Regions from separate parts of the Marinobacter sp. JSM 1782161 genome, predicted to be linked through region 2. Evidence: riboswitches for the same ligand, from Rfam matches in the RefSeq annotation. Region 2 holds a riboswitch; each other region holds the start of a gene.
The links. Region 2 has a riboswitch for cobalamin ahead of GQB00_RS16595 (ribonucleoside-diphosphate reductase subunit alpha). Riboswitches for the same ligand answer to the same signal wherever they lie in the genome.
Positions count from the first base shown of each region.

Region 1: another riboswitch for cobalamin. It lies ahead of GQB00_RS19835 (TonB-dependent receptor domain-containing protein); the one in region 2 lies ahead of GQB00_RS16595 (ribonucleoside-diphosphate reductase subunit alpha).
Region 3: another riboswitch for cobalamin. It lies ahead of GQB00_RS03200 (CbtB domain-containing protein); the one in region 2 lies ahead of GQB00_RS16595 (ribonucleoside-diphosphate reductase subunit alpha).

Region 1 covers NZ_WSSA01000005.1:143,857-148,172, forward strand. The annotation lists gene polA (DNA polymerase I) at 1-884, shown strand, start outside; gene GQB00_RS19835 (TonB-dependent receptor domain-containing protein) at 905-2,698, opposite strand; cobalamin riboswitch at 2,826-3,017, opposite strand; gene GQB00_RS19840 (hypothetical protein) at 3,325-3,687, shown strand; gene GQB00_RS19845 (ABC transporter ATP-binding protein) at 3,710-4,316, opposite strand, start outside.
Region 2 covers NZ_WSSA01000004.1:39,664-43,979, reverse strand. The annotation lists gene GQB00_RS16605 (universal stress protein) at 1-457, shown strand, start outside; gene GQB00_RS16600 (DUF3047 domain-containing protein) at 505-1,218, opposite strand; cobalamin riboswitch at 1,346-1,526, shown strand; gene GQB00_RS16595 (ribonucleoside-diphosphate reductase subunit alpha) at 1,665-4,316, shown strand, end outside.
Region 3 covers NZ_WSSA01000002.1:726,257-730,572, reverse strand. The annotation lists gene cobD (threonine-phosphate decarboxylase CobD) at 1-42, shown strand, start outside; gene GQB00_RS03210 (cobyric acid synthase) at 39-1,514, shown strand; gene bluB (5,6-dimethylbenzimidazole synthase) at 1,511-2,227, shown strand; cobalamin riboswitch at 2,275-2,484, shown strand; gene GQB00_RS03200 (CbtB domain-containing protein) at 2,516-2,701, shown strand; gene GQB00_RS03195 (CbtA family protein) at 2,798-3,583, shown strand; partial or broken gene GQB00_RS21790 (ATP-binding protein) at 3,564-4,316, shown strand, end outside.

The DNA of each region.
Region 1 (4,316 bases), on a different contig from region 2:
TCAAGTCCACCTACACCGATCGCCTGCCGGAGATGATCAGCGCCCGGGACAACCGCGTGCACACCTCCTATCACCAGGCGGTGGCGGCCACCGGGCGCCTGTCGTCCTCCGAACCCAACCTGCAGAACATTCCCATCCGCACCCACGAGGGCCGGCGCATTCGCCAGGCGTTCATCGCGCCGGAGGGCTACAAGCTGGTAGCGGCGGACTATTCCCAGATCGAGCTGCGCATCATGGCGCACCTGTCCGGCGACGAGGGGCTGCTCAAGGCTTTCGCCGAGGGCAAGGACATCCACAAGGCCACCGCCGCCGAGGTCTTCGACACCACGGTGGACAAGGTCACGTCCGACCAGCGCCGCAGCGCCAAGGCCATCAACTTTGGCCTGATCTACGGCATGTCCGCCTTCGGCCTGTCGCGCCAGCTGGGCGTGGAACGCAAGCTCGCCCAGGAGTACATCGACCTCTATTTCCACCGCTACCCCGGTGTTCGCCAGTACATGGACGACATCCGCAAGCAGGCCCACGACGACGGTTACGTGGAAACCCTGTTCGGCCGTCGCCTGTACCTGCCAGAGATCAACGCCAAGAACAAACAGATGCAGCAGGCCGCCGAGCGCACCGCAATCAACGCGCCCATGCAGGGCACCGCGGCGGACATCATCAAGAAGGCGATGGTGACGGTGGAGAACTGGCTGCTGGACCAGCACGCCAGGGACGCCCGCATGGTCATGCAGGTCCACGACGAATTGATCCTGGAAGTGAAGGAGTCGGCCCTGGACGACGTCATCAAGGGCCTCACCGATCGCATGTCAGCCGCCGCCGACCTCAAGGTGCCGCTGCTGGTGGAAGCCGGTGTCGGCGACAACTGGGACGAGGCGCACTAGCGACCTCGCCCCGGCTGCGTTCAGTAGCGGTAGCGCAGGGAGGCCAGCAACGCCCGTTGCTGGCCAGAGTATCCGGCCACGGTGACCGCCTCCTGATCGAGCAAGTTGCGCCCCTTGAGCGTCAGGTCGAGGCGGTCGGTCGCGGCATAGGCCAGCGTCAGGTTGGTCATCCCATAACCGGGAATGTCGCTGTCCGCCGCCGTATCCACCGAATCCGTCCGCCCCAGCCATTCCAGGCTCGCTTCCAGCGGCCCGAACGTTTTTGTTCCCGCCAGGCGCCCGTTCCACTTGGGTCGCCGGGCCAGGGCATCGCCGGTGTCGTCATCGGTGGCGCGGGTATAGCCGGCGCCCATTTCCAGCCGCCAGTCACCGCCCCGGTAGATGACGCTCAGTTCCGTACCTTCCGCCGTCGCCGACTCCGTGTTGTAGGGAATGAACAAGGCGTCCAGCTGGATCAGGTCATCGAAGTTGGTGCGATAGGCCGCCCACTCATAGGACAGACGTCCGACACTGCCCTTGAGCCCTACTTCGTAGGTTTCCGAGGTTTCCGCGTCCAGGTCCGGGTTGGCGCCAAACGGCGAATACAGATCGTTGAAGTTGGGCGCCTTGAAGCCGGTGCCGTAGCTGACGTAGGGCTTGAGCGCGGGCGTCAGCTGGTAGCCTACCGATACCGCCCCGGTGGTCTCGTCGCCGTAGGCCTGGTTGTTGTCGTAGCGCAGCGACGTCTCCACATGCAGCGGCTGATCGACGGTCTGCCACTGACCAAACACCGCATTGTTGTAGCGAGCGTCTTCCGTGTAGGCCGTCGAGGCCTCCACACGCTCTTCAACCCGCTCGACGCCCACGGTCAGCAGCTGGTGGCCAGTGAGGTAGGCATCGGACTGGACCAGGTACTGGCGGCGCCGGGTTTCATAGTCAAAGTAATCCGACTGGTCGATAAAGTTGTCGTTGTCCTCGCGCCCGTAGCCGATCTGGGCGTGCAAGGTGACATCGTCGCTGGCGGCGAAATCGGCGAAAACCCGCCCGGACTGCTGCACGAACTCGTTCCAGTAGCGCTGATCGGCTGTACCGAAAACGCTGTCGTAATCGTTCTCGCCCTGGGCGTGCATCGCGTTGAGGCCGAGCGACAGGCGATCATTCACCCGCTGATCCACGCTGGCGCTGAACGACTGGCTCTCGAAACCGTCGTCATCGCGCTGATTGCTGACCGGCTGGGAATCCACACCATCGGTCTCATACATCGACGCCGACAGGCTGTAGGCCGTATCGCCGGTGCGGCCCGAGAAGTGCTGGGTCAGGCGCGAGGAGCCCTCGGTACCGGCGCTCACCTCCGAAATGGCTTCCGGCTCCGGCGTGCCCCGGCGCGTGAATATCTGGATCACCCCACCGATGGCCTCCGAGCCGTAGAGGCTGGAGCGCGGACCACGCACCACTTCGATGCGATCCACCAGCGCCAGGGGAATGTTTTCCAACTGGGCCGTGCCCGCCGTTGCACCGCCGACTTTCAGGCCGTCCACCAGCACCAGCACGTGATCGGAATTCGAACCCCGCATGAACACGCTGGACTGCTTGCCGGCACCACCACTCTGGGACACGGTCACGCCGGGAACACCGCGCAACAGGTCCTCGATGCTGCTGGCCGTGCTGCGCTGGATGTCCTGCCGGCTGATGACCGTCACCGAGGCGTTCACCTCGTCGGCCGTTTGCGCGGTCCGGGTCGCGGTCACCACAAGGGGATTGAGAATGTCCGCGTTGAGCGGGGCGGCAAGACAGCCGGTCATCAGGCCGGCGGCCAGGGAAAAGGGCTTGTTCACAGAGGGCGTCCTGGGTTCGCATCCGGTTCAGTCGAAGCCGGTGGACGGAGGACGCGCGGTTACGGGATGGGCAACCACCGGTGAAGCCCTCCGCAGCACCGCATGCACCGGCCAGGATCAGAGAGATCCCTGCCGGGAAGCAGGTGGCCGGTCTCCGGGCTCATTCCTTCCCCGGGATCGGGGCCGGCAGCGCCTTCCCGGACCGGAGGTCCAGTGGCCTTGCTGCTGCAGAGGAATTTACCGTTGCGGGGGCAGCACTGGGTTTGCACCAGTTTCCCGTTTCACTCGCCGTGCGAGCACCGCCTGCCAATTGACGCCGGTGACGCACGCGTCACCGAACTTGCCGGGACTTTAGGAGGACTGGCCCACCGGGTCAACGCATTTTCCCGGATTTTCTCATTCCCCTGCACGCCCGCCGAACTCACCACAACGGTGCAGGCCGAACCCGTGATGCGTCATGGCGGTGCGTAATTCCATGCAAAGCTGACGTTTTCGCCTTTTATTTCAGGATTTTAACGATAGGCACATTTTTAGCTTAATATTCAGGGTCGATAACGCGCACGCTCTGATCCCCCACAGGCTCGGGACCGTCCAGACGCAAGAGCGCTTTGAAATGAGGTACGACAATGACGACGCTAGCAGCAGAACGCAGTTGGCTACTGGATCGCGGACTCCTCAAACTCGTCCACCAGTGCCGCCGACTGATCCTGGCGGAATTCGGCGTTAAGCTTCACCTGACCGACAACGACCTGGAGGACCAGTTGGCGTCCTACGCCAGGCAATCCCGCTCCAGCCACCTGAACAACGCCTGGGAAGAGCTCAAGAAACAGGTTCCGGATCTTGCCAAGCAGGACGACGACAAGCCGCGCAATTACCGCGGCCAGGAGTTGGCGGAGCCGGCCGCGGCGGCCAAGAAAGAGGAACCGGCCAGCAGCAGCAAGACCCGCACCATCACCTACCGGGGCCGCAAAATGGAAGTGCCCGCCTGATCGCGGCACGCCGACGGCGCGTTCAATCCACCGGGTCGGGAGTCCATCGCGGCGCGGGCCGCCAGAAGCTGTCCCCGCCCTCGCCGACCCGCTCGACCGGATAGCTGTAGACCCGCTGCAGGCGCTCCGACGACAGCATTTCAGACGCCGAACCGGCATCGTGGTGACCGTCGGGATACAGTAACAGGACCCGGTCGGCGTAGCGTGCCGCCAGGTTGATGTCGTGAACGGTCATGACCACTAACCGCCGCTGCTCCCGCGCCAGCGCACACAGGGTTGCCATCAGTTCCGCCTGGTGGCGCAGATCCAGATGATTCACCGGCTCGTCCAGCAACAGGACGCCGGGGGCCTGGGTCAGCAGGGTTGCCATGGCCACCCGGCGCTGTTCGCCGCCGGACAGGCGGTCGACCCGAGCCTCCGCCAGACCTTCCAGCCCACAGCTCGCCAACGCCCGGCGGATGATGACCTGATCATTCGCTCCCAGCGCCTGCCAGCCCGGTCGGTGCGCGTAACGGCCGGCCCCGACGGCTTCGGTTACGGTAAACGGAAAATCCATCGGCGACTGCTGCAGCAACAGGCCAACGCGACGCGCCAGCACTTTGCGCGGGCAGCGCCGGATGTCCACGCCA
Region 2 (4,316 bases):
CGATCGCGATGTTCACATCGGCAGCCAGCTGGAAACCGTGATCCGTACCCTGCACCGGCCCATGCTGTTGGTGCCGGATGAGTATCGCGAGCCGCGCAGCGCCATGCTCGCCTTCGACGCCAGCGAGACCATGCAGAAAGGCGTGGATCTGCTGGCCAACAGCCCGATCTTCCGCAAGGTTCCGCTGCATCTGGTGATGGTTGGCGACGAGACCGATGAACGCCGTGCGGCCCTGGACGCCGCCGCGCAGAAGCTGGAAGCGGCCGGTTGCTCGGTGGAGGTGGCGGTGCGGGCTGGAGACGTGGAAAAAACCCTGCACGCCTACCAGGAAGAGCAGGGCATCGACCTGATGGTGATGGGCGCCTACGGCCATTCCCGCATCCGTCAGTTCCTGGTGGGCAGCACCACCACCAGCATGCTCAAGACCAGCGAAACGCCGCTGATCATCCTTCGATAGTAAGTGCTTGCTTGCGCCGTTGGCTTCTCATGCCGGCGTCTATCCTGTCAGCGTGAGAGCCGGATGTCCCCGTAGTAGGCGGTGGCGGCCGAGCCGGTATTGTCGCCGTCCGTCATCACGGCAATGCCGGTTATGCGCGGCGGATCCTCGCCGAAGGCGGCGCGGTAGTCCGCCACCAGATCCCGGCTCTCCTCCATCCACTGTCCCGCATGGTCCGATCCGCTCTGCACCGCGATCATTCGTGTTTCCTCACTGAACGGGTTGGGCACGGATTCGCCCCGGGGCAGGCGGTTGGCCCAGATGTAGTTGAGCGCGCTGCCGGGCAGGGCGTCGCCGTGAACCAGCTCCACCGCTTTGCGTTTGGCCCGCTCGAAAAACCCCGCCTTGTCCGGTTCGAAGGCAAACGCCACGTAGATCCGGGCGGGATAGTCGTCACCGTCCTTGCGGCGTGCGTCCCCCTTTGCGTAAACGCCGTCCACTTTCCAGCGCCAGTGCAGCACCAGCTTTTCACCGGGCTCGATGTCGACCCGGTGAATCAGTCCCGAGGCGCCGCCGTCGGTGTCCGCGCGCAGCACTTGGGTACCCTGGTCGTCGACCAGTCGGTAGCGGGTGTGGGTATCGATATCGGGGAAGGTCAGCGGGGTCCAGCCGTCGTCCAGGGTCTGCAGGGTGGAGAAGGGCGTCAGCGACTCGGCGGTGGCCGGAACGCTCTGCAGCGCCAGCGCCGCCACCAGTAGGGATGTGGCCATTCGTATCAACATTGGCTTGTTCCTGTCAGGCTTCATCTATATAGTGCTCTTATCCTTGGTTAGACACCAGATCTAGTGGTTTATCGTTAACCAGCGCACTGCCAACCGGGAGTCGTAAGGCGCTCCCGGCTGCACAGCGCCGTTATCCACAACCTCTGGTGTCCGGGAATCCGGTGAGAATCCGGAACTGACGCGCAGCGGTATTGGGGCACGAGCGTGACACGATGACACTGGCATCTGCTGGGAAGTCGTTACGCGAGGCGAACCGGAACGGTTCAGACCCCTGAGTCCGAAGACCTGCCAGGGAGGTGTGGCCCCACCAATGGGACCACGCGACTGCACCTTCGCGACTCAGGGTGAGCAGCAAACGGCAATCCGACTCCACACCCCCGTGGAGGCCTGCCGTCCTGCGTACGCGAAGGTAAGACTTTTGACAACGCGTACCCAGGAGAACCGTCATGTCCAGCGCTGCAGCAGCCCCAACCGATGCCCAGGAACAGACCCTGGCCCTCCGAGTCATCAAGCGAAACGGCCAGTTGGTCGATTTCGATGCCAGCAAGATCAGTGTCGCCATCACCAAGGCGTTCCTCGCCGTGGAAGGCGAGAAAGCCGCCGGTTCTGCCCGTATCCACGACAGCGTCCGCCGCGTCAGCCGTCAGGTCATCCAGGCCCTGAGCCGGCGCCTGCAGGCTGGCGGCACCGTGCACATCGAAGACATTCAGGATCAGGTGGAACTGGCCCTGATGCGGGCCGAGGAACAGAAGGTGGCCCGGGCCTACGTGCTGTACCGCGAAGCCCACGCCCAGGAACGTGCCACCCAGGCGCCGGTGGAAGCCCATCCCACCCTGACGGTCTCCCTGGCCAACGGCCAGACCGTGCCGCTGGACGTGGGCCTGATGAAACATCAGGTGGAGCAGGCCTGCGCCGGACTGGACGCGGTGGACGCCGAAAGCGTGGTGGAAGACGCCGTGCGCAACCTCTACGACGGCATTCCCGAGAAAGACGTGCTCAACGCCCTGGTCATGACCGCCCGCGGGCGCATCGAGCAGGAGCCGGACTACAGTGCCGTCACCGCCCGCCTGCTGCTGGAACAGCTGCGTCTGGAGGCCGGTCAGGCCCTGTCCCTGCCGCTCGATCAGACCCTGGCCGAGGTTTATCCACAGGCGCTGTCCAGTTTCATCGGTTTCGGGATCGAGCGTGAGCTGCTGGACCCGGCCCTGGGCGAGTTCGACCTGGAGCGCCTGGGCGCTGAAATCAAACCCGAGCGCGACCGGCAGTTCGGCTTCCTCGGCCTGCAGACCCTGTACGACCGCTACTTCGTCCATTTCGAGGACCAGCGCCTGGAGCTGCCGCAGGTCTTCTTCATGCGTGTCGCCATGGGCCTGGCTTTGCGCGAGGACGACCGCAACGCCCGCGCCATCGAGTTCTACGATCTGCTGTCGTCGTTCGACTACATGGCTTCCACGCCGACGCTGTTCAACAGTGGCACCCGGCACTCGCAGCTGTCCTCCTGCTACCTGACCACTGTGTCCGACGACCTGGAAGGCATCTACGGCGCCATCAAGGACAACGCGCTGCTGTCCAAGTGGGCCGGCGGCCTGGGCAACGACTGGACGCCGGTGCGTTCGCTGGGCTCCCACATCAAGGGCACCAACGGCCGCAGCCAGGGCGTCGTGCCGTTCCTGAAAGTGGTCAACGACACCGCCGTGGCGGTCAACCAGGGCGGCAAGCGCAAGGGCGCGGTCTGCGCTTACCTGGAAAGCTGGCACCTGGACATCGAGGAGTTCCTGGAACTGCGCAAGAACACCGGCGACGAGCGTCGCCGCACCCACGACATGAACACCGCCAACTGGGTGCCGGACCTGCTGATCGAGCGCATGCGCGCCGATGCCGACTGGACGCTGTTCTCGCCGAGCGACGTGGGCGACCTGCACGACCTTTACGGCAACGAATTCCGCACCCGCTATGAAGAATACGAGGCGATGGCCGAGCGCGGCGAGATCAAGCTATCCAAGAAGATTTCCGCCAAGCAGCTCTGGCGCAAGATGCTGACTGTGCTGTTCGAGACCGGTCACCCCTGGATCACCTTCAAGGATCCCTGCAACCTGCGTTCGCCGCAGCAGCACAGGGGCGTGGTCCACTCCTCCAACCTGTGCACCGAGATCACCCTGAACACCAGCGCCGACGAGATCGCCGTGTGCAACCTGGGCTCGATCAACCTGGCGGCCCACATCGACAACGGCGAGCTGGACGTGCTGCGCCTGGAGAAGACCGTTAACACGGCGGTTCGGATGCTCGACAACGTCATCGACATCAACTTCTACGCCGTGCCTCAGGCGCGCCAATCCAACCTGCGCCACCGTCCGGTGGGCATGGGCATCATGGGCTTTCAGGACGCGCTTTACCGCCTGGGCCACGCCTACGCCAGTCCGGAAGCGGTGGAATTCGCCGACCTGGCCATGGAGCAGATCAGCTACTTCGCCCTGCGGACCTCCGCCCTGCTGGCGAAGGAGCGTGGCGCCTATGAAAGCTACGAGGGCTCGCTCTGGTCGCAGGGCATCCTGCCCATCGATTCGTTGAACAACCTCAAGGAAGCGCGTCGCGAGGGCGACCTGAGCGTCAACACCGAGACGCGCCTGGACTGGGAGCCGGTGCGCAAACTGATCGCCGAGCATGGCATCCGCAACTCCAACGTCATGGCCATCGCGCCGACCGCGACCATCTCCAACATCGTCGGCGTTAGCCAGTCCATCGAACCGGCGTACCAGAACCTGTTCGTCAAATCGAACCTGTCCGGCGAGTTCACGGTGATCAATCCTTCGCTGGTGGCGGACCTGAAAGCCGAAGGGCTATGGGACAACGTGATGGTCAACGACCTGAAGTATTACGACGGATCGGTACAACAGATCGACCGCATTCCGCAGGCGATCAAGGCCCGCTACGCCACCGCCTTCGAGATGGACGCCCGCTGGCTGGTGGAAGCCGCCGCGCGCCGCCAGAAATGGCTGGACCAGGCCCAGAGCCTGAACCTGTACATGGCCGAGCCGTCCGGTCGCAAGCTGGACGAACTCTATCAACTGGCGTGGGAACGCGGTCTGAAGACCACCTAC
Region 3 (4,316 bases), on a different contig from region 2:
CAGGAAATCCAATCCGAAAGAGTCAGGAACACGGCACGATGACCACATTGATGGTGCAGGGTACCACGTCCGACGCCGGCAAGAGCACGGTTGTGGCGGCGCTTTGCCGCTGGCTGGCGCGACAGGGCGTCTCGGTCGCCCCGTTCAAGCCCCAGAACATGGCCCTCAACAGCGCGGTGACCCGCGACGGCGGCGAAATCGGCCGCTCCACCGCATTGCAGGCCCTGGCTTGTGGCCTGGAGCCTCACAGCGACATGAACCCGGTCCTGCTCAAACCGCAGACCGACTGCGGTGCCCAAGTGATCCTGCGCGGCCAGGTTCACGGCAACATGGATGCTTTGGATTACCTCGCTTACAAGGCCGAAGCGGCCAAGTCAGTGATGGCGGCCTGGCGTGACCTGTCCGCGCGCTACGATGTGATCATCGCCGAAGGCGCCGGCAGCCCGGCGGAAATCAACCTGCGCGCCAACGATATTGCCAATATGGGGTTCGCCGAAGCGGCGAATTGCCCGGTCCTCCTGGTGGGGGATATCGAACGCGGCGGCGTATTCGCGCAATTGGTGGGCACGCTGGAGCTGGTGTCTGAGAGCGAACGAGACCGCATTGCGGGATTCGTGATCAACCGGTTCCGGGGCGATCCGGGCCTGCTCACGTCCGGCCTGGAGTGGCTCGAAGAGCGGACCGGCAAGCCGGTGGTGGGTGTGCTGTCGCACCTGAGCGGTCTGCTGCTGGACGCCGAGGACAGCGTTAACCTGACCTCCGTTGCCGGCAACGGCCAGCTCAGGGTGGTGATTCCACGTCTGCCGCGCATGAGCAATCACAACGATTTCGACCCGCTGCGCCTGCACCCGGGCGTGGACCTGAGCTTCGTCGGGGAGGGCGAAGCCATCCCGCCGGCGGACGTGATCATCCTGCCCGGCAGCAAAAGTACGCGCTCCGACCTGGCCTGGCTGAAAGCGCGGGGCTGGCCCGGGGCGATCCGCCGGCATCTGCGCTACGGCGGGCATGTGTTCGGCATCTGCGGCGGCTTCCAGATGCTGGGCGAGTGGGTTGCCGACCCCGACGGCCTGGAAGGGGAGCCGGGCAACAGCGAAGGGCTGGGCCTGCTGCCGCTGAACACCCGGATGGTGGCCGGCAAACAGCTGCGCGAGGTAGCGGGCGAGCTGCGGCTGCCGGGCGGGGACGATATGGCCCCGCTGACCGGCTATGAAATGCACAACGGCGTGACCACCGGCGCCGCGCTGGAACGCCCGATTCTCAACCTGGGCGGTCGCCCCGATGGCGCCGTCAGCGACGATGGCCAGATCATGGGCACCTACGTGCACGGGCTGTTCGACCGGCCTGAGGCCTGCGACGCCCTGCTGGCCGCCTGGGGGCTGCGCGGTGAGGCCGCGGCGGTGGATTACCAGCAGCACCGGCTTGCCCAGCTCGATCGCCTCGCCGACCATCTCGACCAGCAACTGGACACTGAGAGACTCCGGCACTGGCTGGGTCTGCCGAAGGAAACCGAATGACCGATTCCGCCAACGACTTCACCGACGCCGAGCGCCAGGGGCTGTATCGCGCCATTTTTGAGCGTCGCGATGTTCGCTCCCAGTTTCTGCCCGATCCGATACCGCCCGGGGTGCTTGGGCGGCTCATCGAAGCGGCCCACCACGCGCCGTCCGTGGGTTTTATGCAGCCCTGGGATTTCCTGGTGATCGAAAGCACCGAGGTACGTCGCCGGGTGCTGGAGAACTTCGAGCAGGAGAACCAGCGGGCCGCTGACAATTACGAGGGCGAACGCCAGGGCACCTACCGCAGCCTCAAACTGCAGGGCATCCTCGACAGCCCGCTCAACCTCTGCATCACCTGCGATCGCAGCCGCGGCGGCCCCAAGGTGCTGGGGCGCAACAGCATCGTCGAAACCGACCTGTTCAGCACTTGCCTGGCGGTGCAGAACCTGTGGCTGGCGGCCCGTGCCGAAGGCATCGGCGTCGGCTGGGTCAGCATCCTCGACCAGGAGCGGTTGGCCGAGGTGCTGGCGTTGCCTGAGAACGTCTATCCGCTGGCGTATCTGTGTGTGGGGTATGTGAGCGAGTTTCTCGAGCAGCCCGAGCTGCAGGCCAGGGGCTGGCGTTCGCGTCTGCCTCTGGAGCAGCTGGTGCATCACGACGGCTGGCAAAAAGCGTTGCCGGATGGCCACCCGTTGGCCGACTGGCTGGCCCACAGAACACCCCGAAAATAGGGCGGTCCGGCGGTCCCACATTGCGCCCGCCGGGGCGTTGAATTACGATATCCACCTCGAAGACGGGTGCCCCTGCCACAGGGGATAATCGGGAAGTATGGTGCGGCCTCAGGCCCATTCCATCGCTGCCCCCGCATCGGTAATAAACGCGTAGTCTGCAACATGCCACTGGCCAACGCCGGGAAGGTGCAGATGATGGCGCTCGAAAAGGCGCCCCGTTTTAAGCCCGAAGACCGGCCTGTCATTCCTGCTATCCACCAGTGGTGCGGCGGGCACCAAGGAGTTGATATGTCTGCGTTTTCCTCATCCTCCAGCGAATCGGTTTCCGGTTCCCGGGTTTCATCGGCCGTCCAGCAGGGCGCTGTTGCGGTCTTCGGCGCGTTGATCCTTTACGCCGTTGGCTTCCTGCCGATGAGCGCGGCCCACAACGCCGCGCACGATACCCGGCACACGTTCGTTTTCCCCTGCCACTGAGCGCTGTCCGATCGTAGGCTATCCGTTCATGGATAGTCTTCCGCAGCGCCCGGCGTTGGCACAACGACCGTTCTATTTCCTGCTGGAGGGAAATCCATGTTCCGCTCATTGATACTCAGCGCCTGCGTTATTGGCGTTGTCGCCGGTCTGGCCATGACCGCGTTTCAATCCTTTGGCGTCACACCGATCATTCTCGCGGCCGAACAGTACGAGGTCAGCGAACCGGCCGAGCCGGAAAGCGCCCATCCGCATGAGGCGGCCGGCCATACTCACGAGCACGGCCAAGCGGGCGACCATCACCACCACGGCGGTGACGAGTGGGCCCCGGCCGACGGCTTCGAGCGCACGTTCTACTCGGCGGTTTCCAACATCTGCGCCGGTATCGGTTTCGCCGCGCTGCTGCTGGTGGTCATGAATCAGCTGCGTGAACGCGGCCGCATGACGCCCAACGCCAGTCGCGGGCTCCTGCTGGGGGCGCTCGGCTTTGTCGCCGTGTTCATGGCCCCGTCGCTTGGGCTGCCGCCGGAAGTGCCGGGTGCCAGTGCCGCCGCCCTGGAATCGCGCCAGCTTTGGTGGGTTGCCACGGTACTGCTGACCGTCGCCGGACTCGGTATCCTCTTCCTGGCCGGCGGCTGGCAGCGCATCCTGGGTGTGCCGTTGTTGCTGGTGACGCACTTTTTCGTGCCCACCCACGAGGGCCCGATGTTCTCGCATCCCGATCCGGACGCCGTCACAGCGTTGAACGAGCTCCACCATCAATTCATCTGGGCAACCGGCCTCTCCAATCTGGCGTTCTGGCTCCTGATTGGCGTGCTGTGCGCGGTTACCCTCAATTACCTGTCACGGACAGGTCGCATCCATCATGAACAAGTTCCTGCCTGAGTTTCCGTTCTCGGCCGTTGTCGGCCAGGACGATCTCAAGACAGCGTTGCTGCTGAACGCCATCAACCCTCGAGTCGGTGGCGTTTTGATCAGCGGTCCCCGAGGCAGCGCCAAATCGACCCTGGCCCGGGCCCTGGCCGACATCCTGCCGCCATCGAGCGAAGGGGTTCGTCCGCCATTCGTGAACATGCCTCTGGGTACCAGCGAGGATCGCCTGATCGGCAGCCTCGACCTGAAACGCGTGCTGGCGGATCAGGACGTGGCTTTCGAACCGGGCTTGCTGGCCCGGGCGGACGGCGGCGTGCTGTACGTCGACGAAGTGAACCTGCTGCCGGACGCCCTGGTGGACCTGCTGTTGGATGCGGCTGCACGCGGCATCAACGTGGTGGAGCGGGATGGCATCAGCCACAGCCACGCGGCCCGGTTCGCCCTGATCGGCACCATGAACCCGGACGAGGGCGAATTGCGCCCGCAACTGCTCGACCGATTCGGGCTGTGCGTCGAGATGCAAGGCACCATTCCGGTGACCGACCGCATCGCCATCGTTCAGCAGCGCGAGGCGTTCGAGCGGGATCCGGACGCCTTCTGTGCCGAATTCCGGTCGCAGCAGGCCCAGCTCGGCGATCGCCTGGCCGCGGCCCGGGATCGGTTGCCGTCCGTGTCGCTCGATCATGCCGCGTATGAGTACATCGCCCAACGCTGCGAGGCGGCCGGCGTGGAAGGCCTGCGCGCG